Regions from separate parts of the Streptomyces sp. TAA204 genome, predicted to be linked through region 1. Evidence: riboswitches for the same ligand, from Rfam matches in the RefSeq annotation. Region 1 holds a riboswitch; each other region holds the start of a gene.

The links. Region 1 has a riboswitch for cyclic di-AMP ahead of H343_RS0119840 (transglycosylase family protein). Riboswitches for the same ligand answer to the same signal wherever they lie in the genome.
Region 2: it holds a riboswitch for cyclic di-AMP, as region 1 does, so the genes downstream of both, H343_RS0110480 (C40 family peptidase) here and H343_RS0119840 (transglycosylase family protein) in region 1, are expected to answer to the same signal.
Region 3: it holds a riboswitch for cyclic di-AMP, as region 1 does, so the genes downstream of both, H343_RS0126480 (M23 family metallopeptidase) here and H343_RS0119840 (transglycosylase family protein) in region 1, are expected to answer to the same signal.

Annotation. Positions count from the first base shown of each region.
Region 1 is NZ_AUKW01000018.1:82,238-91,597, forward strand. It holds gene H343_RS0119830 (MFS transporter) at 1-1,412, shown strand, start outside; gene H343_RS0119835 (thiamine pyrophosphate-dependent enzyme) at 1,486-3,105, shown strand; gene H343_RS0119840 (transglycosylase family protein) at 3,300-4,487, opposite strand; cyclic di-AMP (ydaO/yuaA leader) riboswitch at 4,491-4,664, opposite strand; gene H343_RS31670 (response regulator) at 4,925-5,905, opposite strand; gene H343_RS0119850 (oxidoreductase) at 6,013-6,930, opposite strand; gene H343_RS31675 (alpha/beta fold hydrolase) at 7,017-7,871, opposite strand; gene H343_RS31680 (lyase family protein) at 7,955-9,360, opposite strand, start outside.
Region 2 is NZ_AUKW01000004.1:487,085-496,444, reverse strand. It holds gene H343_RS0110515 (LuxR C-terminal-related transcriptional regulator) at 1-207, opposite strand, end outside; gene H343_RS0110510 (ATP-binding protein) at 378-1,742, opposite strand; gene H343_RS30055 (PspC domain-containing protein) at 1,883-3,475, shown strand; gene H343_RS35530 (hypothetical protein) at 3,472-3,786, shown strand; gene H343_RS0110495 (TQO small subunit DoxD) at 3,916-4,458, opposite strand; gene H343_RS0110490 (hypothetical protein) at 4,707-6,047, opposite strand; gene H343_RS0110485 (hypothetical protein) at 6,516-6,869, shown strand; gene H343_RS0110480 (C40 family peptidase) at 6,925-8,052, opposite strand; cyclic di-AMP (ydaO/yuaA leader) riboswitch at 8,060-8,251, opposite strand; gene pcrA (DNA helicase PcrA) at 8,578-9,360, shown strand, end outside.
Region 3 is NZ_KE384282.1:29,768-39,127, forward strand. It holds gene rox (rifampin monooxygenase) at 234-1,724, shown strand; gene H343_RS0126480 (M23 family metallopeptidase) at 2,121-3,266, opposite strand; cyclic di-AMP (ydaO/yuaA leader) riboswitch at 3,278-3,437, opposite strand; gene H343_RS0126485 (PP2C family protein-serine/threonine phosphatase) at 3,702-4,835, opposite strand; gene H343_RS33015 (Rieske (2Fe-2S) protein) at 5,005-5,928, shown strand; gene H343_RS33020 (PP2C family protein-serine/threonine phosphatase) at 6,074-7,330, shown strand; gene H343_RS0126500 (D-alanyl-D-alanine carboxypeptidase family protein) at 7,390-8,304, opposite strand; partial or broken gene H343_RS33025 (APC family permease) at 8,717-9,360, opposite strand, start outside.

The DNA.
Region 1 (9,360 bases):
GGGAGCGCCGCGGCTGGCGCTCCTGGCACACCCTGTGGGTGCTGCTGCTCCTGGGCTGGACGGTGAGCGCGGCCGACAGAGCCGTCACCGGCCCCGTCGTGACCTGGATGATCGACAACGGGGTGGGTTTCCTCGCCGATGCGGAGAATCCGCACGCGCTCGGCGGGCTCGTCGGAGGTCTCTTCTTCGCCGGCTACATGCTCACCCAGTTCCCCGGCGGCTACCTCGGGGACCGGTACGGGCACCGCACCCTCATCGTCGTCAGCCTGCTGTGGGCGGGTGTGGCTACCATGCTCACCGGCTTCGTCGGCGGGCTCCTCGCGTTCATCGTCGTACGCGTGGTCACCGGCCTCGGTGAGGGCGCCTTCTACTCCAACGACCGCACACTGATCACCGCGACGACACCCGAGCGTGACCGCAGCCTGGCCATGGGCGTGGTCATCACGGGCCTCTCCCTGGGCATCACCGCCGCGATCCTCCTCACCCCCGAACTCGTCGAGTTGGGCAAGCTCTTCCTCGAGGACGTCGAAGCGTGGCGGATGGTCTTCTGGGTGCTGGGGCTGGCGACGCTCGTGGTGGCCCTCGTCGTCGCGTGGTGGTTCCGGGCCCATCTCACCCTCGGACGGCTGGGCCGGGCGACCCTGCACCTGAGCGCGTACGCCGGCGTCTCGCTGGCGCTGGTCATGGGCGTCTACTGGCTGGGAACGAGCGCCGGTCTCTCCGAGCTGTGGGTCGCGCTGCTCGAAGTCGCCCTCGCCGTGGGCCTGGTGCTCTTCGCGCTGGCCCGCAAGGGCACAGAGATCGGTCCGGTGCTCAAGAACAGGGACCTCTTCCTGCTCTACATCTGCAACATCGCCATCCTGTGGAACCTGTGGTTCTTCAGCTTCTGGTCGGTCTCCATCGTCGCGGGCGCGGCGAACTCCTCCTTCATGAGCGCCGCGCTGACCGCCGGCTTCAACGCCGGTGCCGGCATCCTCGGCTTCCCCGCCGGCGGCTGGCTCTCCGACCACGGGCTGCGCAGGGGGTGGGGGCGCAAGCCGATGATGCTGACGTTCACGGGCATCCAGGCGGTGCTGACGGTCGCGTTCGCCTGGTACCTCAGCGCCGCGGACAAACCGTCGTTGTGGGTCATGGGCGTGCTGCTGTTCACCGCGAGCCTGTTCTTCAACGCGCTCCAGCCCGTCGGCCACGCGCTGACCGCCGAACTCGCCCCCGCGCACCTGCGGGGCTCCGCCTTCGGACTGGAGAACCTCATCGGTGAGACGGGCGCCGTCCTCTCCCCGGCGATCAGCGGTGTGCTGCGCGACAGCACCGGAAGCTGGGCGGCGGCCGTGTGGATGGACGCGGCCATCGTCGTCGCGGGCTTCTGCGTCCTCACCCAGGTCAGGTACCGCCCGCCCGCCGACGCCTGACCCGTACGGACAGACCGCACACCGGTGCCACGGGGGCACCGGGACGGGACGAGGAACCAGGAGCTGCCCCTTCATGCCCACCGTCCGTGACGCGGCGCTCGACGTGCTGCGCCGACACGAGCTGACCACCGTGTTCGCCAACCCCGGTTCGACGGAGGTGCCGTTCCTCGCCGGGCTCCCCGACGACATCCGCTTCGTACTCGCACTGCACGAAGGGTCCGTCGTCGGGGCCGCCACCGGCTGGGCCGTCGCCCGCGACGCACCCGCGCTCGTGCTGCTGCACACCACCGCGGGTCTGGGCAACGCCGTGAGCGCCCTCGCCACCGCCCGCGTCAACCGTGCGCCGCTGGTCGTGCTCGTCGGACAGCAGGACCGGCGTCACCTCGTCCAGGAACCCTTCCTCGCGGGACGCCTGGAACAGCTCGCCGGCGACTACCCCGTACGGACGGAGACCCCTCCGCGCGCACAGGACGTACCCGGCGCGATCGCCCGTGCCGCACACGCCGCCCGTACGCTCCGCGGCCCCGCCCTCGTCGTCGTGCCGATGGACGACTGGGCGCAGTCCGCCGAGGACCTGCCCCATCCCGCACCCGAACGTCTGCGCCTGCCGCGGGCCGCCGACACCGCGCACGTACGGGAGGTGGCGGACCTGCTGGCCTCCGCCACCGCACCCGCGCTGGTGGTCGGCGCGGGAGCGGACCACCCCGGCACGTGGGAGGCGCTGACCGCACTCGCCGAACGGCTCGACTGCCCGGTGTGGCAGGAGTCCTTCGGCGCCCGCGCCGGCTTCCCGCAGGACCACCCGTGCTTCGCCGGGCACCTGCCCGCCGACCGTACGCGGCTGAGAGCCGCCCTCGCCGCGAACGACCTCGTCCTGAGCGTCGGCGCTCCCGTCTTCCGCCAGTACCCCTACGAGGACGGCCCGCTCGTGAGGCCCGGCACCCGGCTGGCCGTCATCACCGACGACCCCGCCGAGGCCCACCGGGCGCCCGCCGGGCTGGCCGTGGTGGCCGCGCTGCCGGCGTTCTGCGCGGAGCTGGCCGAAGCGGTGGCCGGGCCGGACTCGCACGCGACGGCGGCGCGGCGCCGCGCCCCGCGCATGGAACGTCCCGCCGGGCCACCGCCGCCGGGGGAGTCCCGGCCGCTGCGCGCGGCGCATGTGCTGGCGGCTCTCGCCCCCCGCCTTCCCGCGGAGACGGTGCTGGTGGAGGAGACCCCCTCCAGCCGTCCCGACCTGCATGCCCTGATCCCCGCCCGGCGCCCGCTGGGGTTCCTCAGCGCGGCGATGGGCGCGCTCGGGTTCGCGCTGCCCGCCGCTGTCGGCGTGCGGATGGCGGCGCCGGAGCGGCCGGTGATCGCCGTCGTGGGCGACGGATCGGCGCTCTATCAGATCCAGGCACTGTGGACCGCCGTGCACTACCGCGTGGGCGTGCTCTTCGTCGTCCTCGCCAACGGGCGCTACGCGATCATGGACAGGCTGGCGGACAGACACGGGAGCAGCGCGCCCTGGCCCGCCTTCGAGGAGGTCAGCGTGAGCGGCATGGCCCGTGCGACGGGCTGCCCCGCGCGTCGCGTGAGCGGATACGGCGGACTGCTGGCGGAGCTGGACACGCTGCTGCCCGCACTCGCGGAGCGCGAGGGGCCGCTGGTGCTGGAGGTCGCGGTGGAGCCCGACGAGAACTTTCAGCCGTGACCGCTGAGAGACGGCCACGGCTGCGGGACTTCTGTGACTGCGGGACCGCAGTGACAGCCACGACTGCCACAGCCCCGCGGTCAGCGGTGACGGCAGTGCTGTGACGCGGCGGGGAAGACGCAGGGGGTGGCACCCCGCAGTCGAGGTGCCACCCCTTGAGTGAGCCGTCGGCTCAGCTTCTGTTCAGTCCGGCCTCAGAGGCCGACCCCGTTCTGGCGCAGGTAGCCGACCGGGTCGATGTCGGAACCGTAGGCAGGTCCGGTGCGCACCTCGAAGTGCAGGTGCGGGCCGGTGCTGTTGCCGGTCGAGCCGGAGGTGCCGATCTGGTCGCCCACCGAGACCTGCTGGCCGGGGCGCACGGACGTCGCGGAGAGGTGACCGTACTGGCTGTACCTGCCGTCGTCGTGCTTGAGGACGACCTGGATGCCGTAGCTGCCGCCCCAGCCGGACTGCACGACGGTGCCGGAGGTCACGGCCTTCACCGCGGTGCCGGATGGCGCGGAGAAGTCGACGCCGGTGTGCTTGCCGCTCGACCAGCTGCTGCCGGACGCGCCGTACGGAGTGCTCGTACCGCTGCCGACGGGAGCGGCGTAGTCGCCGGAGGAGTCGGACGAACCGGAGGAGGCGGTGCTGGACTTCTCAGCGGTGCCGGACTTCTCCGCGGCGTCGTCCGAGCGGGACTTGCCGCCCGAGGGTTCGGCCTTGGCCTTGCCTTCGCCGAGGGTGAGCTTCTGACCGGGCAGGATCAGGTCCGGGTCGCTGCCGACGGTCTCGCGGTTGGTGTCGTACAGCTTCTTCCAGCCGCCCTCCACGCCCTCCGCGTCGGCGATCCGGAAGAGGGTGTCACCGCGGGCCACGGTGTGGAAGCGGTCGCCCTGCGGCTTGGCCTTCTTCTTCTCCTCGGCCTTCGGGGCGGGCTCCTTCTGCTCCGCCTCCTGCTTCGAGCCGTCCGAGCCGTCCTGGCTGTCGGGGGCGATGTCGGGCGAGCCGCTGTCCCGGGTGAGACCGGCCTTCGGGCCGCACATGGGCCACGCCTTCGGGCCCTGGCCCTCCAGGACCTTCTCGGCGACGGCGATCTGCTGGTCCTTGGTGGCCAGATCGGCGCGCTCGGCGTACTTCCCGCCTCCGAAGGACGTCCAGGTGCTCTGCGTGAACTGCAGACCACCGTAGAAACCGTTGCCGGTGTTGATGGACCAGTTCCCCGTGGATTCGCACTGCGCGACCTTGTCCCAGGTGCTGACCGGGGCGGCGTGCGCAGTGCCCGATGCGACGAGGGGAAGGGCCATACCGGCTCCGCCCGCCGTGAGGGCTATCGACGTGCGCGAGACTCCGCGAGCGAGGCGGCGATTGGGCTGACGACGGTGACGACCGCGTCCGGACATAGGGCAGTTCCTCTCCTACGCCTGCGAGGTGAGCTGTCGGATTCGGGCTGGAGTTGCCCGGCCTACGCGAACACGAGGGGTGTATTCGCGTACGGCTTCACCCCGAGCCGTGCGTGTGACGTATCGCACGGCACTTACCTGGTTCCCCCGCTCCTGCCGCCTCGGTGTGCGTGAGTTCCCCCTGTCCGGGCGGCAGGATTCGGCGTCCCCGGCAGCGGACCACCGCACGGGAGACGCGGTGGAGTTCGCACGTTAAGCAGAAGGAATTCCTCACCACAAGAAAACCGGCACATCTCCCGGAAGGCAAAGATCGCCCAATACGGCGGGTAACGGTGATAGCGCTGCCGGATTTCCTTGCTGAGCAGGGGAATTGAGGCCGTTCCATGTGTGCTGCATTCATTCGTGTGACGCTGCTCACGGATTGTCTGTGTCGGGAATCACGTGCTGTCACGTGCTTTCCCCGGACCGGACGGTTTCTCTCCGTCCGCCGCGTCCTCACCGGCGGTGCCGGCCGCTCCGGACCGGTCGACGCGGTGGTAGAGCCGCTCCGGGCGGCCCGTCGTGCCGTAGCGGAGCGTGACCCGGGCCGTGCCGAGGGAGACGAAGTGCTCCAGGTACCGGCGGGCGCTCACTCGCGAGAGCCCGCTGCGCTCGGCGCACTGCGACGCCGAGAGGCCGGAACCGTCCCCACCGGCGTCCAGAGTGCCGCGCACCAGCTCCGCCGTCTGCTCCGTGAGGCCCTTGGGGAGTCCGGTCCGCTGCCTGTACGGCCCGGCGCTGTGCCCGTACGGGGCGGGGCGCCCGTCCGCGGCACGGCCGGAAGCGGCCCCGCCGGCCGGGTGCGGCGCACCGGCACCACCGTCCGGCGCTTCGCCCGCCGGGTCGCCGGACGGACTGCCTGTGCCGGCGAACAGCCGGTCCACATCGTCCTGTCCGGCCGTCTTGAGCGCCGACAGTGCCGCCCTGCGCTCCGCATACCGCCGAAGCCGCTCCTGGAGCAGCTGTCCCTCGAAGGGCTTGATGAGGTACTGCACGGCGCCGCCGCGCTGAGCGCCCCGTACGGTCTCCGCGTCCCGTGCGGCCGTGACGACCAGGACGTCCGGGCCCTCCTCAGGAGCCGCGCCGCCGCGCAGCTCGCGCAGCACCTCCAGGCCCGGGACGTCGGGCAGATACATGTCCAGCAGCACCAGTTCGGGGGCCAGTTCGCGCACCGCCGCCAGTGCCTCGGTGCCGCTGTGGACCGCCGCGGCGACGGTGAAGCCGGGGACCTGCTCGACGAGGGTGCTGTGCAGCCGGGCCACCATGAAGTCGTCGTCGACGACGAGTACGCGGATCAGCGTCTGACTCCTCTCCCCGCGGGGCGGCGGACGGCCTCCGGCGCGTTCCCGCAGGACACTATGGCCGAACCGGCGGCGCACACCAAGGCACGCACCAAGGGGGGACACCGAGGCGCACACCACCGGCCCGTAACCCGCTCCGTCCGTCCGCGGCCGCGGGGTTCGTGCGCGAGCGGCCGGCCGTACTGTCACAGCCCCCGGTACGCCACGCCCGTCAGCCGTTTCGAGGCCGCCCACAGCTGGCCCGCCGCGATGTCGTTACGGGCCCACGACGCCCGCCAGGAAGGCCCTGGCCCGCCGCGCAGCCCGAGGATGCGCGGCCCGAAGAAGGAGTCACTGTGCACGTACGGCGCGGTGGCCGCGTACAGGGTCGGCGCGGCGCCCTGGTCGGGGGAGGAGCCCAGCGCCGTGCCGGCCAGCCGGGCCGCCCTCTCCCGTGCCGGGTCGCCCGCCAGCCGCGGCCCCCTGACGTGCAGGTCCGTCCGGGTGTAGCCGGGGTGGGCGGCGGTGACCGTCAGGTCGAGCCCCTTGCGGTCCGCGCGGTGGGACAGTTCGCGCACGAAGAGCAGATTGGCCGTCTTCGAGGCGGCGTAGGCCAGCATCGGACGGTAGCGGCGTTCGCTGTTGAGGTCGTTGATGTCGATGTTGGACAGTACGTGCGCCATGCTGGCCACCGTCACCACGCGTGCGCCCGGCGCGGCGAGCAGCTGTTCCAGCAGTAATCCCGTCAGCGCGAAGTGCCCGAGGTGGTTGACGCCGAACTGGGTCTCGAAGCCGTCGGCGGTGCGTGCGTACGGCACCGCCATCACGCCCGCGTTGTTGATGAGCAACTCCAGGCGGTCACACGGGAGCGCCTTCGCGAAACTCTGTACGGAGGAGAGGTCGGCCAGGTCCAGCAGGCGCAGTTCGGCCTGCGCCTCGGGCACCTCGGAGCGCAGCCGATCCATGGCCGCCGAGCCTCGCTCCTCGCTGCGGCAGGCGAGCACCACGCGGGCGCCGCGCCGGGCCAGTTCGCGCGCCGTGACGTATCCGATCCCGCTGCCGGCTCCGGTCACGACTGCCGTTCGCCCGCTCTGGTCGGGGATGCTGCGCGCTGTCCAGCTCATACGGGTCAGCGTATGGCCGGCGGCCCGTCAGCGCGAGGGAGGGTGGCGGGGGACGACGGGGAGCTTCGGTGAGAGTGCGGGCGCGCTCACCAGTGCCCGGTGGGGCCCGGCAGGCAGTCGTGGTGGACCAGGAGGGCCGCGGTGACCGCGTCGGGGCATTCCGTGTTGGCCAGGTGCATGCCGCCCGCGACCTCGACCAGCGCCGCTCCGGGCACGTTGTCGGCGATCTCCCGCGCGTGCAGGGGCGGGGTGGCCGGGTCCTGGCGTCCGGCGACGGCCAGGGTGGGAACCCGCACCTCGGCCAGCCGTTCCCGCAGGTCGAAGGAGGCGACGGCGTCGCAGCAGGCCGCGTAGCCGGCGGCGTCCGTGCAGCGCAGGTCCTCGACGAGCGCGGCCCCGTGCGGGGTCCCTTCGAAACCCGGTGCGAACCACACGCCCGGACGGGAGGCGATCATGGATTCGGTGCCGTGCGTGCGTACGGCCGCCGCCCGCTCGCGCCAGACCGACGCGTCGCCGAAGCGGGCGGAGGAGCACACCAGGGAGAGCTCCGTGAGCCGTTCGGGATGGTGCACGGCCAGATGCAGACCGACCGCGCCGCCCAGGGAGATCCCCGCGTAGGCGAACCGCTCCCAGCCCTGCGCGTCGGCCGCCCGGAGCACGAGCGCGGCCAGGTCGGCGACGGTGGCGGTGCCGTCCGTGGGGATCAGACCGCTGGAGGAGCCGGCCATCGGCTCGGCGGGCGAGGCACCGTGCCCCGGCAGATCCCAGCGCAGCACGTGGTGGGTGCGGATGAGCGCGGCGAGTTGGGGCTCCCACACCGCGAGCGAGGTTCCCAGGGACGGCCCGAGGATCATGGGTCTGCCGTCGGCCGGGCCGTCCAGGCGGTGGTAGGGGAGGGGAAGCGGGAGCGGCGCGGTGCCGGTGGTACTGGATGCGATCACGGTGAAGTCTCCGGGGCTGCGTGAGCCTGCGGCTCTGGCGCCCGTCTGTCGTGTTCCGTCTCTGGGCGGGCGGGGGTGGTCTCTCACTGCTTCGCTCGGTCCGGTGCTCCGTCCGGTGCTCGGTCCGGTGCTCCGGCGGCGTCCGCCGGCCGTACGGACGGCGGCGTGGCCCCCGGCGAGCGGCGCAGCGCGCGGTCGGTGAGGACGGGCGCCGACCCGGTGTAGTGGGTGGGGTCGGTCAGGTCGCGCAGCCGGTCCCGGGAGAGCACGTCGCGCAGGGTGGGCTCCTCCTCCAGCAGCGCCTCGTCGAGGGTGATGCCCTCGTCCACCGCCTTCTGCGAGGCCGCGTCGAGCAGCTTGCGTGCACGTGCACGTCCCAGGAGCGGTCCGAGCGCGACGGTGAAGCGCTCACTGACGATGAGACCCTCGGTCAGGGCGAGGTGTTCGTGCATGCGGTAGGGGAAGACCTGGAGCCCTTCGGCGAGTTCGGCGGCGGCGTACGCCGATCCGCCGGTGAGTCGCAGCAATTCACGTACGGGCTGCCACTCCGCGTGCCAGGCACCGGCGGGACGTTCGTCCTCGGCGGCCAGTGACGCCAGCAGGGTCGAGGCCAGCGCCGGTGCCTGCCGCGCCGTGGCGGCGATGAGAGTGGCCCGCACCGGGTTGGTCTTGTGCGGCATCGCCGAGGAACTGCCGCCGCCGCCCTCGCCGACCTCCGAGACCTCGCTGCGTGAGAGCACCAGCACGTCAGCCGCGAACTTGCCCAGCGCGCCGCAGGCGAACCCGCAGGCCGAACCCAGGTCGGCGACCGGCGTGCGCAGACTGTGCCAGGGCAGCGCGGGTTCGGCCAGGGCGAGTTCGCGTGCGTAGGCGGCCAGCAGCCGCAGGCCCACGTCGGTGCCGCAGGCGTCGTTGCGCAGGACCGGGCCGTCCTGGGCCCCGCCCTCCGTTCCGCGCCTGGTCCCGCTCTCCGTCCCGCTCTCCGCGCCGGACTCGGTGTCGGCCTCCGCGTGCGCCGCGAACGCCGCCAAGGTGCCGGCGGCACCGCCCAGTTGCACGGGCAGGGCGTCCCGGACGGCCGAGAGCCGGCCGTGGGCGTCCAGCACCAGGCTGCGCCAGCCCGCGACCTTGAGTCCGAAGGTCGTCGGCACGGCGTGCTGCGTGAGCGTCCGTCCGGGCAGGGGCGTGTCCCGGTGTTCGGCGGCGACGAGGGCCAGCGCACGGGCCGTACGGTCCAGGTCGGGCAGCACGGCGTCCAGTGTGCGGGCCGCGACCAGCATCAGTGCCGTGTCCAGGATGTCCTGGCTGGTGGCGCCCCTGTGCACGTACGGACCGGCGTCCGGGCCGACCGCGTCGGTGAGGTCGGCCACCAGCGGGATCACGGGATTGCCGCCCGAGCGTGCCCGTACGGCCAGGCCGCGGAGGTCGAAACGGCCGGCGCGGGCGGCTGCCGTGACCGCCGAGGCGGCCTCCGCCGGTGCCAGACCGA
Region 2 (9,360 bases), on a different contig from region 1:
GGCGCTGCGGCGCAGCACCTCGACACCGCCCCCGCCCGGCAGGTGAACGTCCAGCAGGACGACGTCCGGGCGCGTGGCGGTGATGACGGAGACGGCCTGGTCCACGTCGCCGGCCTCACCAACGACGTCGACGCCGGTGGTCTCCGTACGGCCGATCTCCGCCTGGACGCCCGCGCGGAACATGCGGTGGTCGTCGACGAGCACCACCCTGACGCGGTGCCCGGGCTCCGCGGAAGGAGCCGAAGGAGCCGAAGGCGCCGCGCCGGCGGCGGGCGGGGTGCTCCCCGCGGTTCCGTCGCCCGTGCTGCCGCCCGCCGGGCCGGCAGCCCCCGCGCCCGCCGGGCCGCCGGTCCCCCCTGTGCCTGCTGTCTCGTCGGTCACGACTGAGCCGCCCTCTCCATCTCGAGCTCCACCTCTGTCCCCTCGCCCGGCGACGACCGCAGCCGGGCCGTACCGCCGTGGCGCCGCATACGGCCGACGATGGACTCGCGCACGCCCATCCGGTCCTCCGGCACGGTGTCCGGGTCGAAGCCCGGCCCCCGGTCGCGTACGGACACGAAGACCGAACGGCCCTCGACCTCCGCGTAGACCTGAACCGCCCCTCCCCCATGGCCTCCGGCATGGGTGGTGGTGCCCCCACCACCGTACTTGGCGGCGTTGACCATCGCCTCGCGCGCGGCCTGGATCTGGGCGTCCAGACCCTCGTCGAGCGGGCAGTCACCGACGCAGACGACCTCCACCGGCACGCCGTGATGGTCCTCGACGTCGGCTGCCGTCGCCTTGACGGCCTCCGCGAGTGTCCGCGGTCTGCCGTCCTCGTCCTTGCCGTCGCCCTGCGGTTTGTAGAGCCAGTTGCGCAGCTCACGTTCCTGGGCGCGGGCGAGCCGGGCGACCTCGCGGGGGTCGTCGGCGCTGCGCTGGATCAGGGTGAGGGTGTGCAGCACGGAGTCGTGCACGTGTGCGGCGACCTCGGCCCGCTCCTGGGCGCGGATGCGCATCAGCCGCTCCTCGGACAGGTCCTGCATCATCCGGACGAGGTACGGTCCCGCGAGCAGCGCGACACCCACCAGCACGGCGAGCGCGGCCTGCAGGACGGGCCCGAGATGCCTGGCCGAACCCTGCACGAGCACGATCCCGCTGACACCGGCCGCCACCAGCACCACCCCGGCCGCGCTGCGCGCCAGCGGCAGCAGCCTCCGGCGGCGGGTGACCTCCGCCCAGTGTGCGCGGCGTGCGTCGTCCGCCTGCCGCCACACCAGGACGACGCCGAGACCGATCAGCAGGATCGGCCACACATAGGTGTTGATCCGCCCGAACTGGAGGTTGTCGACCACCACCGCCGCGCCCACGAGCAGCGCCAGCACGGCGAAGAGCTGACCCTTGTCGGGCTTGCGCACCCGGCGCCCGCTCCTGCTGTCGCGATCCCCCGCGGCGGGAGCGGCGGCGGCCTTGCGGGCGGAGTCGACGCCTCCGGTGCCGAGCGGCACCACGAACCAGAACGCCGCGTACAGCAGCACGCCCAGACCGTCCGTCACGGCCAGCGCGACGAAGACGATGCGTACCCAGGAGACCGGCAGGCCCAGGTGCCCCGCGAGTCCGCGGGCGACACCGCCGAGCATGCGGCCCTCGGAGCTGCGGTAGAGCTTGCGCAGGGGAGGCTGCGGCGCGGGATCGTCGGGGGGTGCCGTCGTCCCGCTGCCCGCAGTGTGCGCGGTGCTCGCGGTCGGGGAGGCGGGGGTCATGCACCGATCGTCACACGGCCGCGCGCGGGGGTCATCAGGGTTGTTCCCTGATCCGACCCTGCCACGTCGGGGCGAAATCAGGGGCCGGTGGGGGACCGGCCCCGATGTACCGGACGGTGATCAGGGGCCAACATGGGCGCATGGCCGAGGAGGAACACGCATCGTCACAGGGACCGGGGGCGCGCGCCCCCGGGGAGGGCGGCGGGGGCGCCGCCGCGGGGGACCGCCCGGACGGCGGCGCGACTGCGGACGGGGCGGCCGCGCACGGGGCGGCTGCGCACGGGGCCGCGGCTGAAGGGGCGGCCACGGACGGCCCGTTGCCGGGGGGAGCGTCCGGCGGGTCCGCCGGGCCTCCGTCCCGCAGGCTCACCAGGAGCCGCCGCCCCAGGGTCGCCGGAGGTGTGTGCGCCGGCCTCGGCCGCTACTTCGACCTCGATCCGGTCATCTTCCGCGTCCCGCTCGCCGTGCTCTCCGTCGCCGGCGGACTCGGTCTGGTCTTCTACGGGTTCGCCTGGCTGCTCATCCCCGCCGAGGGCGAGCAGCAGAACGAGGCACGGTGGCTGCTGTCGGGCCGGGTCGAGGGCTCGACGCTGTCCGCGATCCTTGTCGCTCTCGTCGGCTGCGGGCTCTTCCTGGCCTCCCTCGGCAACCGCAGCACCCCCTACTCCCTGCTCATCGCGGGTGCGGTGACCGGCGCCGCGTACTGGTCGCACCACCGCCGGGAGGCGGAGGCCGCCGAGGCGGTCGGCGCTCCCGTCGACCCGGCCACCGCGCACGCCGTCGCCGACGCACCGCCGGAGGCGCAGGCCCCGCCCGTGCCGGGCACACCGTCGTGGTGGCGCGAGCCCCTGACGAAGGACGGCACCGCTGCCCGCGACACCGGCTATCTCTGGGGCCCGGACGAGGCGGCGGAGCCCCGTACGGGCGCCCGGCCCGCCGGCGGCCGGCCCCGCCGCACCGGCGAGCACGTGTGCGGGGGCCGTCGCGAGCGGTCGCTCGGCGGTCTGGTCGCCACGCTCGCCTCGGCCGCCGCGGTGGTGGGCACGTTCTCCGGCTGGGAGTCCCGGCCACTGGGCACGAACCTGACTCTGGGGCTGGCCTGCGCGCTGGCGGTGTACGCGATCGGCTTCGTCGTCAGCGCCTTCGCCGGCCGGGTCGGTTTCGGCACCGTCTTCCTGGTGGTCGTCACCGCCGTCATGCTGGCCGGGGCCTCACTCATTCCGAAGAGCATCGGCACGGACTGGCGTGAGGTGACGTGGACGCCGGCGTCCGCGCCGGACGTGCGCGGTACGTACCGGCTGGACGCCGGAAGCGGCGAACTCGACCTGCGTGACGTGCGGTTCGCCGCGGACGGTGGGCCGGTTCGGACCACCGTGCGGGCCGGGGCGGGGATGCTGAAGGTGGTCGTGCCGAGGGACACGCAGGTCGAACTCGACGCCGGGGTGGGGGCGGGAGAGATCCGGCTGCCCAGGGGGCTGACCCGTGACGGGGAGGCACGTATCGACAGCTACGCGGGGCTCGAGCAGCGGGAGAGCATGACGCTGCCCCCGTTCGACGGCCGGAAGCCCAGGGGGACCCTCAAGCTGTCGGTGCACATGGACGTCGGGCAGTTCGAGATCGTTCGGGCGCTCCCCGCGGGTGAACGCTCCGACCGCCTCCCGCCCGCCGAGGAGTTCCAGGACGACCGCAGGGCCGGCGCCGGGGTCCGGGCCGGGAGTGAGGGCGAGCGATGAACCGGCACCGCTTCGAACCCGCACGGCTGCTGCTCGGCGTGCTGCTCGCCGGCACCGCGCTGATGTACGTGATGGACGCCCTCGGGGAGTGGAGGGTGCCGGCGTGGCTGCTGCCGGCGGTCGTGCCGGCGGCGCTGCTGGCGTCGGCGTTGACAGCGTGGGCGACCTTCCTCGTCCGCCGCCGGCTGCGGCGGAGAGGGGCGCCGCCGCCGGTGAGGGGATCTGAGGGGATGCCGATGGACGACCTGCGTGAGAGGTACGCGCGTTCGGGGGAGGACCGGCCGGGGCCGGCCGGGCCCGGCGGGCCGTGAGGTTGCCCGTCCCGTCCCGGCGGGCATGGGACCACCGGCACGGGACGAGGACGACCGGGCACGGAGACCGGGCGAGGAGACCGGCTGCGCAGACCGGCTGCGCAGACCGGCTGGGGAGAGACCGGCCGGTCAGGCGAAGATGTGCCTGCCTCTGCGGCGCCGTTTGCGCGAGATCACCGCGTCGATCGAGAGCGTCGCCGCCCCCGCGATCATCAGCGGGACCCAGGCCATCATGTACGGAAGGTCGTTGCCGTAGTAGTACGGGTCGCTCGACCAGCTGACCGTCAGCCACAGGCTCAGCGAGATCAGCACACCGCCGAAGGCGGCGAGCCGGGTCAGCAGCCCCACCAGGGCGCCCAGGCCCACGGCCATCTCACCGGCGGCGATGGCGATGCCGAACATGCGGGGGTCGTTCTGCGCGAGATCGATCAGGGCGGGAACCGCCGCCGCCTCGCGTGCCGACTCCAGCACCTGCGCGAGCGAGCCGCTGCCCTCGGAGGCGAGGAAGGCGGGGTCGGTGACCTTGTCGATGCCGGCGTAGAGGAAGGTGGCGCCGAGGAAGAGACGCAGCGGGAGCAGCGCGTGCTTGGACACTCTCGCGCGTATGCTGCCGGGCGGGCCGCTCACAGGCGCGTCGCCGCCCACCGTCGTGTGTCCGTCCGTCAGAGACATGCCACGCCCCACCTCCGTCGTTCGTGCCGCTGCCGCATGCCCGTTCGGCTTGGGCAGGTCGCCACGGTACGCGGCCGGGGTCGCGCACACACCCTCTATGTACGCTCCGGTGCACAAGGCGTGTGCCTGAAGTGGCGCCGCTGACGAAGGATTCGGGACAGAACCGGCAAAAGATCCACCTCGACGCGCGCTCGCGGGTGCTCCGCGACCGGGCGCCGGGCGCGGCCCGGCGCCCGGTCACCGCTCAGTCAGTCGGCGACGTCGATGGGGTACCGGTTGGTCTCGACGCCGGCCGCCGTGACGACCTGGACCTCGACCCGTCCCGGCTCGACCTCCACGGGCACCGGCACGGTGAGGGTCGCGTCGGCCGGGTTGGAGAAGCCGCCCGTGACCGGAATCAGCGGCACGGGCACGTGCACGGCGCCCACACGGACGACCATCCGTGCGAGCCGGTCGGGTTCGTCCGCGCCGGGCGGTACGAACCCCGCGCCGCGGATCTCGATGTCGTCGCCCGTACGGATGGGAGAGTGCAGGTCTCCGATCTCGCGGGCCCGCACCACCGACAGCACGACCGGACGTCCGCCCTCCGCGTACTTTCCGGCGAGGTAGGTCGCCGCCGAGACCACCACGAGGAGGGCCAGGCTCCAGGGCAGATCGGGCAGTTGGTCGGGCTGCCGGGCGAGACGTACGGCGGCGAAGACCACGGCGACGGCGCTGACCAGGACGTACTGCACGTCGCAGAAGGAGCCGCGGCCGGCGTCATCGGTGAGCAGGTCGGACGCGCGCGGGCGGTCGGCACGCACCTTCTGCAGCCGCTGCTGCTGCACCCGTACGGTCACTGTGCGGCGCACGAAGACAGCTATGGCACAGCTCAGCGCCAGCACCGTCAACAGCCCAGCGCCCTGCGAGAGTTCGAGTCCGGTCAGCAGTTCGCGGCGCTCGTCCTGCCCGGACAGGGCGGCCAGTTCGAGGGCGAGGACGAGGACGTCGTAGACGGCGAGGAGCACCCAGGCCCCGGCGACGGCCCGTGATGTGGAGAGACGGTTGTCCTCGCCGATGACGGGTGCGAGCGCGCCGCCCCGCGCCCTGTGCAGATACGCGGCGACGGAGAGCAGCCCGGCGGCGGCGAAGGCGGCGATGAGGGCGGCTGTGCGTGCGATGCTCCAGCCCGCGGCGATGGCGGTGAGCAACTGCCCGAGAAGCAGTACCCCCACGGCTGCCCAGACGGCGATGACGGTGTGGCGCCACAGCGACGTCAGCCGGACGGCGCCCTCCTGGCGGCCGCGTTCGGCGACCGTGAGGGCGGCGCGGGTCAGCTCGTCCGAGACCCACTGGCGGGAGGCGCCGGGGGAGTGTGCGAGGGCGGCGGGAAGGCCGCCGCCCGCGGCGAGTTCGTCGCGGCGGCCGCGGAAGTCCGCCAGCGCGCTGCGGAGTCCCTCGCGGGCCCCGTGCGGACAGTCTCCACAGGTGCAGCGGGTGGAGTGGGTGTGAGAAGTGCCCTCGGAGGGAGTGGACTTGCGCAGGGACAGGGCCTGTTCGCTCGCGCTGCCGCCGCCTGTCGTCCCGTCCCGTGCCGTGTCCACGGCCACTGCGCAACCCCGCCTCTCGAGCACTGTCTCAAACACCGTCGGTGAAAGGCGCATTGTGCCCTACGCAAGCCCCCGGGAACGCGGCAGGGCTCGCTTCGTCACCCGGCCGTGTGAGAGGCGTCGGCAGGCAGGACCGACGTCGCCACGGTCGACCGGATTCGGCGACGAACGCGGGCCCCTTGCCCCGCGATTACCCCGCGCCCGCCCGACTCTCCGACCACAGCGTCGACTTCGGATCCCCTCGACGGGCCGGCCGGGGAGATCCGCTGTGACGGCCCGGTGGGGACCTGCACCGAACGCCTCGCGCACGGGACGTCAACATGGGGGAGGACGTGGACATGGGAGGGGCGCCACCGCCCCCGCCGGCCGGCCCCGACGTCCTGACCGCCAAGCGGCCCGCGGTCCGGGCCCGTGGACTTCGCCGGGCCAACCGCCGGGCGGGACGGGGCACTTGGCTAGGCTCCCGGCATGGGCGTACTCATCGATGTCTTCTTCGGCCTGCACATCATCGGCATCGCCGCGCTGCTGGGCGGCTTCCTCTTCCAGATGAAGCCGATGCGCGCCGGCGAGGCCCGCTTCGGTCCCGGCATGCTGCACGGTGCGTTCACGATGCTGGTGACCGGCATGGTCCTCGTCGGTCTCAACCAGGCGGCGGACGAGCCCGTCGACAACATCAAGACAGGCGTCAAGCTCGCGCTGCTCGTGGTGATCCTCGGCCTGGTCTACGTCAAGCGGGACGAGGAGAAGATCCCCGCCTCCGTCTTCGGCACGGTCGGCGCGCTGACCACCGCGAACATCTTCATCGCGGTGCTGTGGACCTGAGGACGGGAACGGCCCGGGGGTCCGGGCGGGGGCCCGGCCCCCCGCCCGCCGTGCCTCAGCCCGGCCGGTTCGCCGAGTGGAAGGGCATGTTGTCGATGGACTCGTACCTGACCTCGGTACCCGGCTTCGGGGCGTGGATCATCTGCCCGTTCCCCGCGTAGATGCCGACGTGGGTCACGTCGTCGTAGAAGAAGATCAGGTCGCCCGGCTGCATCTGTGACCTGGGCACCTTCGAACCCACGTCGACCTGGTCGAAGGTGGTACGCGGCAGCGTGACCCCGGCGGCCTTCCACGCGCCCATGGTCAGCCCGGAGCAGTCGAAGGAGCTCGGCCCGGTGGCGCCCCACACGTACGGCTTGCCCAACTGGGCCTTGGCGTAGGAGAGGACCTTCTGCGCCCTGGACGAGGCCGAACCGTCCGGCGAACCGCTGCCCGTGCCGGCCTCGGAGCCGTCACCCTGCTGGTCCTTCGCCGCCTCGCGGCGCTCCGCCTCCGCGCGCTCCGCCGCCTTGCGGGCTGCCGCTTCCCGCTTCTTCTCTGCCGCAGCCAGCCGCGCCTTCTCCTCGGCCGTCAGCTTCGAGAGCATCTTGCGGGCCTCGGAGAGCTTCGCCTGTACGTCCTGCTTGTTCTTCTTGAGTGCCTTCTGGGAGGCGGCCAGCGAGGCCAGTTGCTCGGTGGCCGCGGCGCGCTCGGCCTTCGCCGCCTTCTGCTGCCGCTCGAAGTCGCCGACCGCCTCCTTCTGGCGGCCCGTCATCCGGTCCAGCACATGTGTCTGCTCAAAGAACTGCTGCGGGTCCTGAGAGAGCAGCAGCGTCGCGGTCTGCGACATGCCGCCGTTGCGGTACTGCGCCGTGGCGTAGTTGCCGAGCGTGCGCCGGGCGTCGTTGAGGTCGGCGGTGCGCTCGGCGGCCTCGTCGAGCGACCGGTCGGCCTTGGTGCGCTGGGCGTCCGTCTTCTCCTTGGCGGCGTTGTACTTCTGGGTGGAGCTCTCCGCCTCCTGGTACAGCTTGTCGACCTTCTTCTTGACCTCGGAGACCGACGGCCTGCCGTCGTCCGGTGCTGCCTGGGCGCTCTGCGAGAGCAGGGAGACGGAGGCGAGCGCCGCGGTGGTGACGCCGAGAGCGCCGCGTTTCGTCGCGGCGGAGCCGAATATGCGTGTGCGCGGCTTGCGATGGGACGCCAAGGCCGGCAACTCCTTCCGTGAACCGCCTACCGGGTTAGCTGACGGGTTCGGGCGTTCGGAAGGCTGCCCTACGGGCCGTGCGCGTGCTTCGGCGGGCGCGTACGGACCGATTCACCCCGGGTGCGTACGCGCAGGTCCGCGTACGCGGTGGGTCCCCGGCTCCGGCAGTGCTGCCGGCCGGATTCGGCGGGGACGACCCGTGCCGGCGCTTTCGCCGGCGAGCGGTGCGGGGCGTCCGGCACGGCACGCTAGCGGAGTTGTGGGGTGCCTGTGAAGACCGGAGGTGATACGTCCGCTATCTGTTCGTTATCAAACGGCTGCGGTCGGGCGGGCCTTCGCGGGATGGGAGCGTCCGCGGGCCGCCGGGCCCGCAGGGGCGGGGATGCGCGCAGGTCGCCGGACCGTCGGGCTCGTACGGCGGGGCCGTACGCCGGGGTCCGTCCCGGAACGTCAGGCCGTGGGGCGGGCCCCTCCAGGGCCGCCAGGCTCTGCGGCGTCACACCCAGAGCCTAGACTTGCTCGACGATGAGCAGCCTCTTCGACGACAGCTTCCTGGCGAACCTCGCTCCCGTGCGCGCGCAGGACGGACCCTCCCCCGGACAGGGCGAGGAGCCTTCTCCCGACGGGGGCCACCACGGCGAGGAAGAGATCCCGCACGACCTGTTCCAGGGCACCTTCGAGGGCCGTGGATCCGAGGGCCGCGGAGGGGACGGCGGCAGCTCCGGCGCGTACCACCGCGGAGGCGCCCAGCGCACCGTCGTGGACGCGCAGACGCTGCTGGAGGAGATGAACGAGGCGCAGCGTGCGGCCGTCGTGCACACGGGCTCGCCTCTGCTGATCGTCGCCGGGGCGGGCTCGGGGAAGACGCGTGTGCTCACCCACCGCATCGCGTATCTGCTGGCCGCCCGCGGCGCGCACCCCGGTCAGATCCTCGCCATCACCTTCACCAACAAGGCGGCCGGCGAGATGAAGGAGCGGGTCGAGGAGCTGGTCGGGCCACGGGCGCGTTCCATGTGGGTCTCCACCTTCCACAGCGCGTGCGTGCGCATCCTGCGCAGGGAGAGCAAGAAGCTCGGCTTCACCTCGTCGTTCTCGATCTACGACGCGGCGGATTCCAAGCGGCTCATGGCGCTGGTCTGCCGTGACCTGGACCTGGACCCGAAGCGCTATCCGCCCAAGGCGTTCAGCGCGAAGGTCTCCAACCTCAAGAACGAACTGATCGACGAGGAGGACTTCGCGGGGCAGGCGTCGGGGGGCTTCGAGAAGACCCTCGCCGAGGCGTACACGATGTACCAGGCGCGGCTGCGC
Region 3 (9,360 bases), on a different contig from region 1:
AAGCAAGGAGCACGCCCGCTCCTTGCCACTCTCAACGTATAGCGCACGGGGGGCCTTGCGGCAAGACCCGGGTCGTGCCGCAGAATCGTCGGCCGAGGCCGCAACCTGCGGAAATCACTGATTCGCGAAGTCCGTGTGCTTTTGTCGACGTATGACGCCACGGTGCGGGCGGACTCGCCGCCGGCCGGGCTGAGCAGCCGGGCCGGGAATCAGGCTCTTGGAGTGGGGGTTTCATGAATGACGTGATCATTGTCGGCGGTGGACCGACCGGCATGATGCTGGCCGCCGAACTGCGGCTGCACGGTCTGCGGGTGGTCGTGGTGGAGAGGGAGAAGGAGCCGGTCACGTTCGTCCGCTCGCTGGGTCTGCACGTGCGCAGCATCGAGGTGATGGACCAGCGCGGTCTGCTGGAGCGGTTCCTCGCGGAGGGCACGAAGTACCCGGTCGGCGGCTTCTTCGCCGCCATCAGCAAGCCGTCACCCCAGGGGCTGGACACCGAACACGGATACGTCCTCGGCATTCCGCAGCCCGTCACCGACCGCCTGCTGGCCGAGCGTGCCACCGAGCTGGGCGCCGAGATCCGGCGCGGCTGCGCACTGGTCGGACTGAGCCAGGACGAGGAGGGGGTGTCCGCCGAACTGGCCACCGAGGACGGACGCACGCTGCTGCGCGCGCGTTACCTCGTCGGCTGCGACGGCGGCCGCAGCACGGTGCGCGGACTGGTCGGCGTCGGCTTCCCCGGCGAGCCCTCCCGTGTCGAGACGCTGCTGGGCGAGATGGAGGTGACCGAGGATACGGAGAAGGTGGCCGCCGTGGTGGCCGAGGTCCGCAAGACCGAACTCCGGTTCGGCGTCGGGCCTTTCGGGGACGACGGGGTGCACCGCGTCGTCGTGCCCGGCGAGGGGGTGACCGAGGACCGCACGGTCCCGCCGACTCTCGAGGAGTTCAAGCGGCGGCTGCGGGCCGTCGCCGGGACCGACTTCGGCGTGCACTCACCACGCCGGCTCTCCCGCTTCGGCGACGCCACCCGGCTTGCCGAGCGCTACCGGACCGGCCGCGTGCTGCTGGCCGGCGACGCGGCGCACATCCACCCGCCCACCGGCGGACAGGGCCTCAACCTCGGTATCCAGGACGCGTTCAACCTCGGATGGAAACTGGCCGCCGAGGTCGGCGGCTGGGCGCCGGAGGGGCTGCTGGACAGCTACCACACCGAACGGCACCCGGTGGCCGCCGACGTACTGGACAACACCCGCGCACAGATGGAGCTGATGTCCACCGAGCCGGGCGCCCGGGCGGCTCGCCGGCTGGTGTCGGAACTGGCGGACTTCGAGGAGGTCAACCGGTACCTGATCGAAAAGGTCACCGCGATCAGCGTCCACTACGACTTCGGCGAGGGCCACGAACTGCTCGGCAGGCGGATGCGGGACGTAGAGCTGAAGCGGGGGCGACTCTACGAGCTGATGCGCGGCGGGCGGGGGCTGCTGCTCGACCGGACCGGCACGCTGTCCGTGGCGGGCTGGGGCGACCGGGTCGACCACGTCGTCGACACCTTTGCCGACCGAGACACCGCCGCCGGTGCCGATGCCGGCACCGGCACCGGCACCCGCGAACTGGACGTGCCCGCCGTGCTGCTGCGGCCGGACGGCCACGTGGCGTGGGCCGGCGAGGACCAGCAGGATCTGCTCGGCCATCTGCCCAAGTGGTTCGGCGCACCCGCCGGCTGAGCGGGCCGGGCAGGGCGCGGGAAGAGGACCGGCGGCCCTGATGTCGGGGGGTGGTCCACCAGGGCCGCCGGGGCATGTGCGGGGCCGTGGGCCCCCGTCCGCCGCCGCCCCGTCCCCTCCATCTCCGTGCCGAGGGGCATGGGCGAGTCGTGCGTGGTCCAGCGCACCTCGACGGTGCGAGGCGGCGGCGGCGCGAAGAGTCTTCGCGGGATCTCGATGTGCCGCGGATGCTGCGGGGCCGGCCGCCGGCCGCTGGCCCCGCAGCGCGGCCGGGTGCGGCGAGTGGCCGGTGCCACGGGCCGGACCGGCTGGACGGGTCCGGCCCGTGGGCCGTACCAGTGAGGAGGCGCAGAAGTGAGCCGGGACAGGGGACGGACGTGACGCCGCCCCCGGCCCTCAGATGCTCAGGCCCTTGCCCCGCAGCCACGCCATCGGGTCGATCGGTGAGCCGCCGCCCGGGCGGACCTCCATGTGCAGGTGTGCGCCGGTGACGTTGCCGGTGGCGCCGACGCGGCCGATGACCTCGCCCGCGCCGACCTTCTCGCCGGCGGTGACGTTCATGGACGACTGGTGGGCGAACCACACCTCGGTGCCGTCGTTGAGTTCGAGGATGGTGCGGTAGCCGTACGATCCGGCCCAGCCCGCTTCCTTGACGGTTCCGGAGGCGACGGCCTTGATGGGCGTGCCGGAGGCCGCTGCGAAGTCCTGGCCGGTGTGGTCGTTCGACCACAGGCTGCCCGACTCGCCGAAGGTGGAGGTGAGTTGGGCGCCCGCGACGGGAAGCGAGAAGCTCTTGGCGAGCTTGGCCAGCCGGGCCTCCTCCGCCTTCTTGCGCTTCTCGGCCTCTGCCTTTCGGTCGGCGGCGAGCGCCTTGGCGGCCTTGGCCTCCGCCGCGTCGGCCGCCTCCTTGGCGGCGGCGTCGCGTGCGTCGGCGTCGGCCTGGGACTGGGCGTCCTGGGCCTGGGCGAGGATGCGGGAGCGCAGCGCCTCGCCCGCGTCCGTACGGCCGGCGGCCGCGTCGTCCGCGGTGAGCGCGCCCTGCGTGAGCGGCTGGCCCGCGATCTCCTCGGAGTCGCCGCCCGCGAGGAGGCTGACTCCCGGCAGGTCCTCGGCGGCGGAGACGTCCGGCATCGAAATGGCGGAGGGCTTCTCCTGCGCGGTGGCCATGCCGCCCGCGCCGACCGCCGCGATCATGCCGACGCCGAGGACCGCGCTGCTGCGGGCCATGCTGCCGCCGCGCTGCTTGACGACCTTGTGCCGCCCGCGTACGGGGCGGACGGTCTCCTCGGTGGGGTTCCAGCCTTCGTAGCGTTCCGGGGCGTCGTCGCCGCCGTGCCAGAGGTAGGGCTGTGGCTCGGAGTCGCCGGTGGCGGAGCCCGTCTCGTACGTCTCCGTCAGCAGCGAGCCCTGCGAGTCCGACCGACCGTAGGTGCCGTACTGGGGGTACGAGCTGTAGGGACCGAAGACCTCGTACGTATGGGACTCGTAGTCGCCGCCGTACGGGGCATAGGTGCCCTCGGGGGCATGCCTGTTGGACGCCACGGGGGCGTTCTCCTTTCCTTCCTTCTCGCCTACCGGGTTAGCTGACGGGTTCGGAGCAGGAAGGTCTCCTACGAACTGCCCGCCCATGGACGGAACTTGTCGATTCACCCCATCCCCGCCGTGCGAGCCGGCAGGGGGTGGTTCCCCGGTTCCTTTCGGTGCATCTGTATCGAGTTGTGGCTCGGGGTGGTGCACTTTCAGGATTCGGCGACGGTGCACGGTGCCGTCTCTCGTGACGGCAGTGACGACCGCGCTGCGTTACCGAACGTTAATGGAGCCCCGGCTCGGATTCCAAGCGGTTCCAGTGGAATTTGCACTCGCATGACAGAGCCGCGAGGACAGGTGCGGCGAATCGGGACACGCGGTCACCGGGCCGGTGCACGTGTGCGCGGTGCGTGAGGGGAGTGAGGGGGAGAAGGGAGAGTTGAGAGCCCGTCAGTCCGGGGACCTGTCCCGCTGCACTGCCATCAGGGCCATGTCGTCCTTCACGCGACCGCCGGCGTGGGCACGGACGTCCGCGAGGACGCGGTCCAGCAGCTCCGCCGGGTCGTCGAAGACGCATCCCGCGAGCCGCGTTCCGGGGTCGAAGAACGTCCCGGACCGGTTGCGCGCCTCGGTCAGGCCGTCCGTGTAGAAGAGGATCTGCAGCCCCGGGGGGAAGGGCAGTTCCTGCACCCGCCCCCTCCAACTGCCCAGTTCGCTCAGGCCCAGCGGCAGGCACGGCTCACTCGGATCGAGGAAGCGGGGCCTGCCGTCCTGAAGCAACAGCGGGGCCGGATGGCCCCTGTTGAGCACCCGCAGGGTCCTCTCGCCGCCCGCCGTGAACTCGGCGAGCAGCGCGGTCGTGAACCCCTCCAGGTCCTCCTCTCCCCCTCGGGGCCGTCTCTCCCGCAGCAGCGCCCGGTCCAGCCGGTCGGCGACCCCTTCGAGGGTGGGCTCCTGCTCGGCGGCCTCCCGGAAGGCTCCGAGAAGGATCACGACCGTGCCCACGGCGGCCAGGCCCTTGCCCCGCACGTCGCCGAGAAGGACGCGCACCCCGTGCGGGGTCTCCTGCACCGCGTAGAGGTCCCCGCCGATCTGCGCACCGTGCGCCGCCGCCTCGTACCGCACCGCGATCCGCAGCTCCCCCGCCCGGGGCAGAGGTACGGGCAGCACCGCGAACTGGGCCGTCTCCGCGACCGAACGGGCGGAGGCCAGAGCCGCCCCTCTGCGGCGTACGAACCAGCTGATCCCGGTCGCCAGGACGCTCACCACGGCGAGGGTGACCACCCTGGTGAGGTGGTCCTGCAAGGTCGACATCCCCCCGGGGAGCAGCAGCGTCGCGGCCAGGAGCCCGGTCGAGAGCAGACCCGTCAGGGCGGTGGCGGCCGTCGAGGCGACGAACGCGACGATCAGCGGCGCGGCGGTGAAGAGGGGAGTACCCGAGATGTGTGACGGGGTGAGCAGGGTCATGAGGGTGCCGGCGAGGATCAGCAGCGCGGCCAGCATCAGCAGCAGACGCGTGGCGGGACGCCCGATGAGGTCGCTTTCGTACCGGGAATCCGGCGGCATGCTGTGGCGGTCCTGCATCTCTTCGCGCTCCCTGGGGCGTGCCCGGCCGGCCGGCTCACCCGACAGGCCAGTACCTCAGCCTCGCCCCGGTCACCGGTGGCGGCCAGCCCGGGAGGACCAGCCGGAGCACAGGACGCCCGCCCTCGACGGAGTCGTTTGCCTCCCGACAGGAGGGGAACCGGGCGGTATGTCCTATTCACAGAAAATCCTCGCGTGCGCGACCGCCCTGCGCTCCGTCCTCCCCCACCCCGACGGCCCGGGACGCGTGCTCACCGCAGTCGAGAACGTGGAGCGGAGCACCGTCCTCGACCCCGTGATGTCGAGCGTGCGGCGTTCCGTGCAGTCCCTGCCGCTGGGCGAGCAGACACGTGACGCCCTCCACGGCCGCTGGCTCGGGCATCCCGTGCATCCGGCGCTGGTGCAGATCCCCATCGGCACCTGGGCGTCGGCGGCCGTGCTGGATCTGCTGCCCGGCAGGCGCTTCGCACCGGGACTGCTGGTGGCCACAGGACTCGTCGCCGCCGTGCCGGCCGCGGTGACGGGGTGGATCGACTGGGCGGACCTGCGCAAGCCGCAGATGCGCGTGGGCCTCGTGCACGCCGCGGCGAACTCGGCCGCGGTGGGCCTGTACGCCGCGTCCCTGGCCGCCCGGCTCCGCGGGCGCTCCCTGCGCGGACGGGCGCTGGGCTACGCGGGGCTGACGGCGGTCGGACTGGGCGGTGCGCTCGGTGGGCATCTGGCGTACCGGCAGGCAGCGGCGGTCAATCACGCCGAGGACATCTCCGTACGCGCGGAACCCGGCTGGCACCCGCTGGGGACGGCCGCGGAGTTCCCGGTGGACGAACCGGTGGCGCGCGAGGTCGGCGGCGTGCCGGTCGTCGTCGTACGGGAGAGCGGCGGCTCCGTGTACGTGCTGGCGGACCGGTGCAGCCACATGGCGGGGCCCCTGTCGCAGGGGAAGGTGGCCGACGGCTGTGTGCGCTGCCCGTGGCACGGGAGCGTCTTCCGCCTCTCGGACGGGTGGAACGTCAGCGGCCCCGCGACCGCGCCGCAGCCCGTCTTCGAGACGCGGCACGCCGGCGGGCGGGTGGAGGCACGGCTGAAGCGGTGACACGCGGGGCCGGGCGCACTCGCCGCCGTCGCGGGCCGGACGACCTGCCCGCCCGTCCCCGTCCCGTGTCCCCCGGCTGCGTGGAGGCCGGGCCGGACCGGTGCCGCGGACGGAGACTGAGCAGAGGCCGGACCGAGGGGCAGCGGTGGCCGACCGCCCCATGGAGGGAACGGACATGGGCACGGGCAGAGTTGTCGCCGAACGCGCGGAAGTGATGCAGCGCGCGGACCGCGGCGGGCGCATGCGGCGCAGAGAGCTGCTGCCCGCATGGGTGCGGTGGCTGCCCCTGGTGCTCGTGGTGCTGGCGCTCAGCCTGGAGATCGCCTCGCCCACCCGCTACTCCTTCGCCTCCCTGCTGACGGCCGCCGTGGTCCTCGCCGCGCTGCTGTCCCGGCCCGTCGTCACCGTCGTCGTCGGCGCAGTGTGCATCGCCATGCTGGTGAGCATGCACGTGGCCCTGGACGACGTGTATCCCGAGAACGTCACCGGCCCCGTCATCACGCTGGTGCTGGTGACCGGGTTCGCGACGGTGCTGGCGACCGTCCTGGAACGCACCACGCTGCAACTCGTACAGGTGCAGGCGGTGGCCGAAGCCACCCAGCGGGCACTGCTGCGGCCGCTGCCCCCGCGGCTCGGCCCCGTACGCCTCGCGGGCACCTACCGGGCCGCCGACGAGGCCGCGCTCATCGGCGGCGACTTCTACAGCGTCAGACCCACCCCGCACGGAGTCCGGGTCGTCGTCGGCGACGTACGCGGCAAGGGCATCGGCGCGACCGAGACGGTGGCCACGATCACCTCCGCCTTCCGGGAGGCGGCGGCCTCCGCCCCGACGCTGACGGAGGTGGCCGACCGCATCGAGCGCTCCATGGCGATGGACCGCGCCGACATGGAGGCGGGGGTCTCCCTGGCCGCACCCGGGCGCCGTGAGCAGCCCGGGGGCTGGGCGGCGGAACTGTTCGCGACGGCGGTACTGCTGGAGTTCCCCGAGGAGGGCGGCCACGTACGGGTCCTGGACCGGGGGCATCCGCCGCTCGTCCGTCTCGGCGGACAGGACGGCGTGACCCAGCTGGACTCGCAGCACGCCCTGCCGCTCGGCTTCGGCGACCTCGCCCGGGAGCCGGCCGCAGAGGTGAGCTACCGGCTGACCGAGTGCGAGACGCTCGTGGCGTACTCCGACGGAGTCACCGAGGCGCGCGACCGGGACGGGCGCTTCTATCCGCTGGTGCAGCGGCTGGAGGAGCGCTACGGAGGTGGAAGCGCCCGTGCGCACCAGGGCGCCGGGGACATCGACCCCGCCGAGGTAGTCGCCTTCATCCGGAAGGACGTCCGGCACTGGGCGGGGTCGGTCAACGACGACATGGTGATCGTCGTCCTGCAGAATGACTCACGGGCGGCGGCGTGAGAACCGCCCGGGTGCCGCCGCGCGTGAGGCGGCGGCACCCGGGCGGGCACGCCGGGCCGTCAGTCGCGCTCCGCTCCCTCCGGGAGTTTGCGCAGGTCCAGCTTGCCGGTCTCCTGCTCGAAGGACCAGTCGAGCATCTTCTTGGCGTCGGCGTAGCGGTCCCCGCTGTTGAGGATCACGCCGGCGACCGAGCGGTCGCCCTTCGTCGCCGCGAAGACGAGGCACGGGCCGGCCTTCGTCCCCGTGCCGGTCTTGATGCCGATGACTCCGCCGTAGGAGCCCAGAAGCTGGTTGGTGTTGTACCAGGTGTAGGTGCGGCCGTTGGTGGCCTCCTGCTTCGTCGACGTCGACTTCGCGGCCGCGCGGATGTTCTTGCTGCCCAGTGAGTACTCGGCGAGCGTGGCCATGTCCCGCGGGGTCGAGTGGTTGGCGCCCGTCTTGGAGATGCCGTCGAAGGAGTCGAACTCGGTGTTGGTCATACCGAGTTGGTCGGCCTTGGCGTTCATCTTCGAGATGAAGGACTTGGTGCGGGCAGCTGTGGTGTCACCCGTGCCGACGGCGTCCGCCAGCGCGTACGCAGCGTCGCACCCCGAGGGGAGCATCAGCGCGTAGAGGAGCTGGCGGAGGCTCAGCTTGTCGCCCGTCCTCAAGTCGGCGGTGGACGCACCCCACTTGGTGACGTAATCACGGTAGGCCTGCTTGACGGTGATCCTGCGGTCCAGGTCGATGTTCTTCGTGCTCACCACGACCGCGGCGGTCATCACCTTGGTGGTGCTGGCCATCTCGCGCTGGGTGTCGGCGCCCTTGCCCCACATCTCCTCGCCGGAGGAGGTGTCCAGCAGGAACGCGCCCTTGGCCTTCACGTCGGAAGGACCGGCCGCGTGGGCCGTGACGACAAAGGGCCCCGCTGCCAGCACGGCTCCTGCCGCCACCGCCGCGGCACCGATGCGGCGGGCCCTTCTCGAAACACGTATCAACTCAAAGCTCCATCGTCCGTGGGACCGGCGGCGGTCGCGCACAACCGGACCCAGCAATCAGGGAATCGGAGAAGCGGTCTCCCGGTCTTCACAGGCCGGCGCGCCGCGCCCGTCGGTCGTACCGGCGCGGCCGGCCACATCCTTTCGCGAACCGACCGTCCGGAGGAAGAAGCTGAGCGGCACTCGATCGAGTGCATTCGGACGGAAGGACGTACGGGGCGGCAGAGCGGCATCCGGGACGGCCGCGCCGGTCTCCCGCCCACGAGAGGGCGGCGGCGGCACGACGGCACTGCTGTACGGCGTGACCGTACACGAACGCAGACCGCGGCGCGGGGCGCGGGGCCCCGACCGGTCTGCGGTCCCGAACGCCCTTCGGCAGCGCCGGGTTGAGAGTTCCGGGGCGGAGCCGTCACACCTTGGTCCGCTTCGGGGGGATCGCGTCCCCCGAGGGGGCGTCACCGCGCCCGTAGTGGTGGGTGGTGAACATGTAGAGCAGCCCGGTCAGCACGACGACGCCGCCGCACAGCAGCACGATCCAGTTGTCGTACCAGGGCTCCTCCGGCGTGCGCGCCCAGGAGATGTTGATGATGGCGAAGATGCCGTACGCCAGCGCCGTCGCGTTGACCAGCACACCCCACCGGCCGAGGCGGAACTCGCCGCGGGGCTGCCACCCCTTCAGCCGGGCGCGCAGGGCGGCGAGCACGACCATCTGGAACGATCCGTAGATGCCGAGGATCGCAAACGAGACGATCTTGGTGAGGGCGTCCTCGGAGATGAGCGAGCCGAACGCGATCACGGCCGGTACGACGGCGGCGACCAGCAGGGCGTGGTGGGGGACGGCGCGCGTCCAGGAGAAGGCACGCAGCATCCTGTGACCGATGATCATCTTGTCCCGCGCGTAGGAGTAGATGAGACGCCCCGCGGCGGCCTGGAGGCTGATCGTGCAGGACAGGAAGGAGATCAGCACCACGCCCATCACCAGCCGCGCGCCCACCTCCCCCAGCGCGTCGAAGAGCACGCGCACCACGGGGTCCGTGTCCTCACCGGCGATCA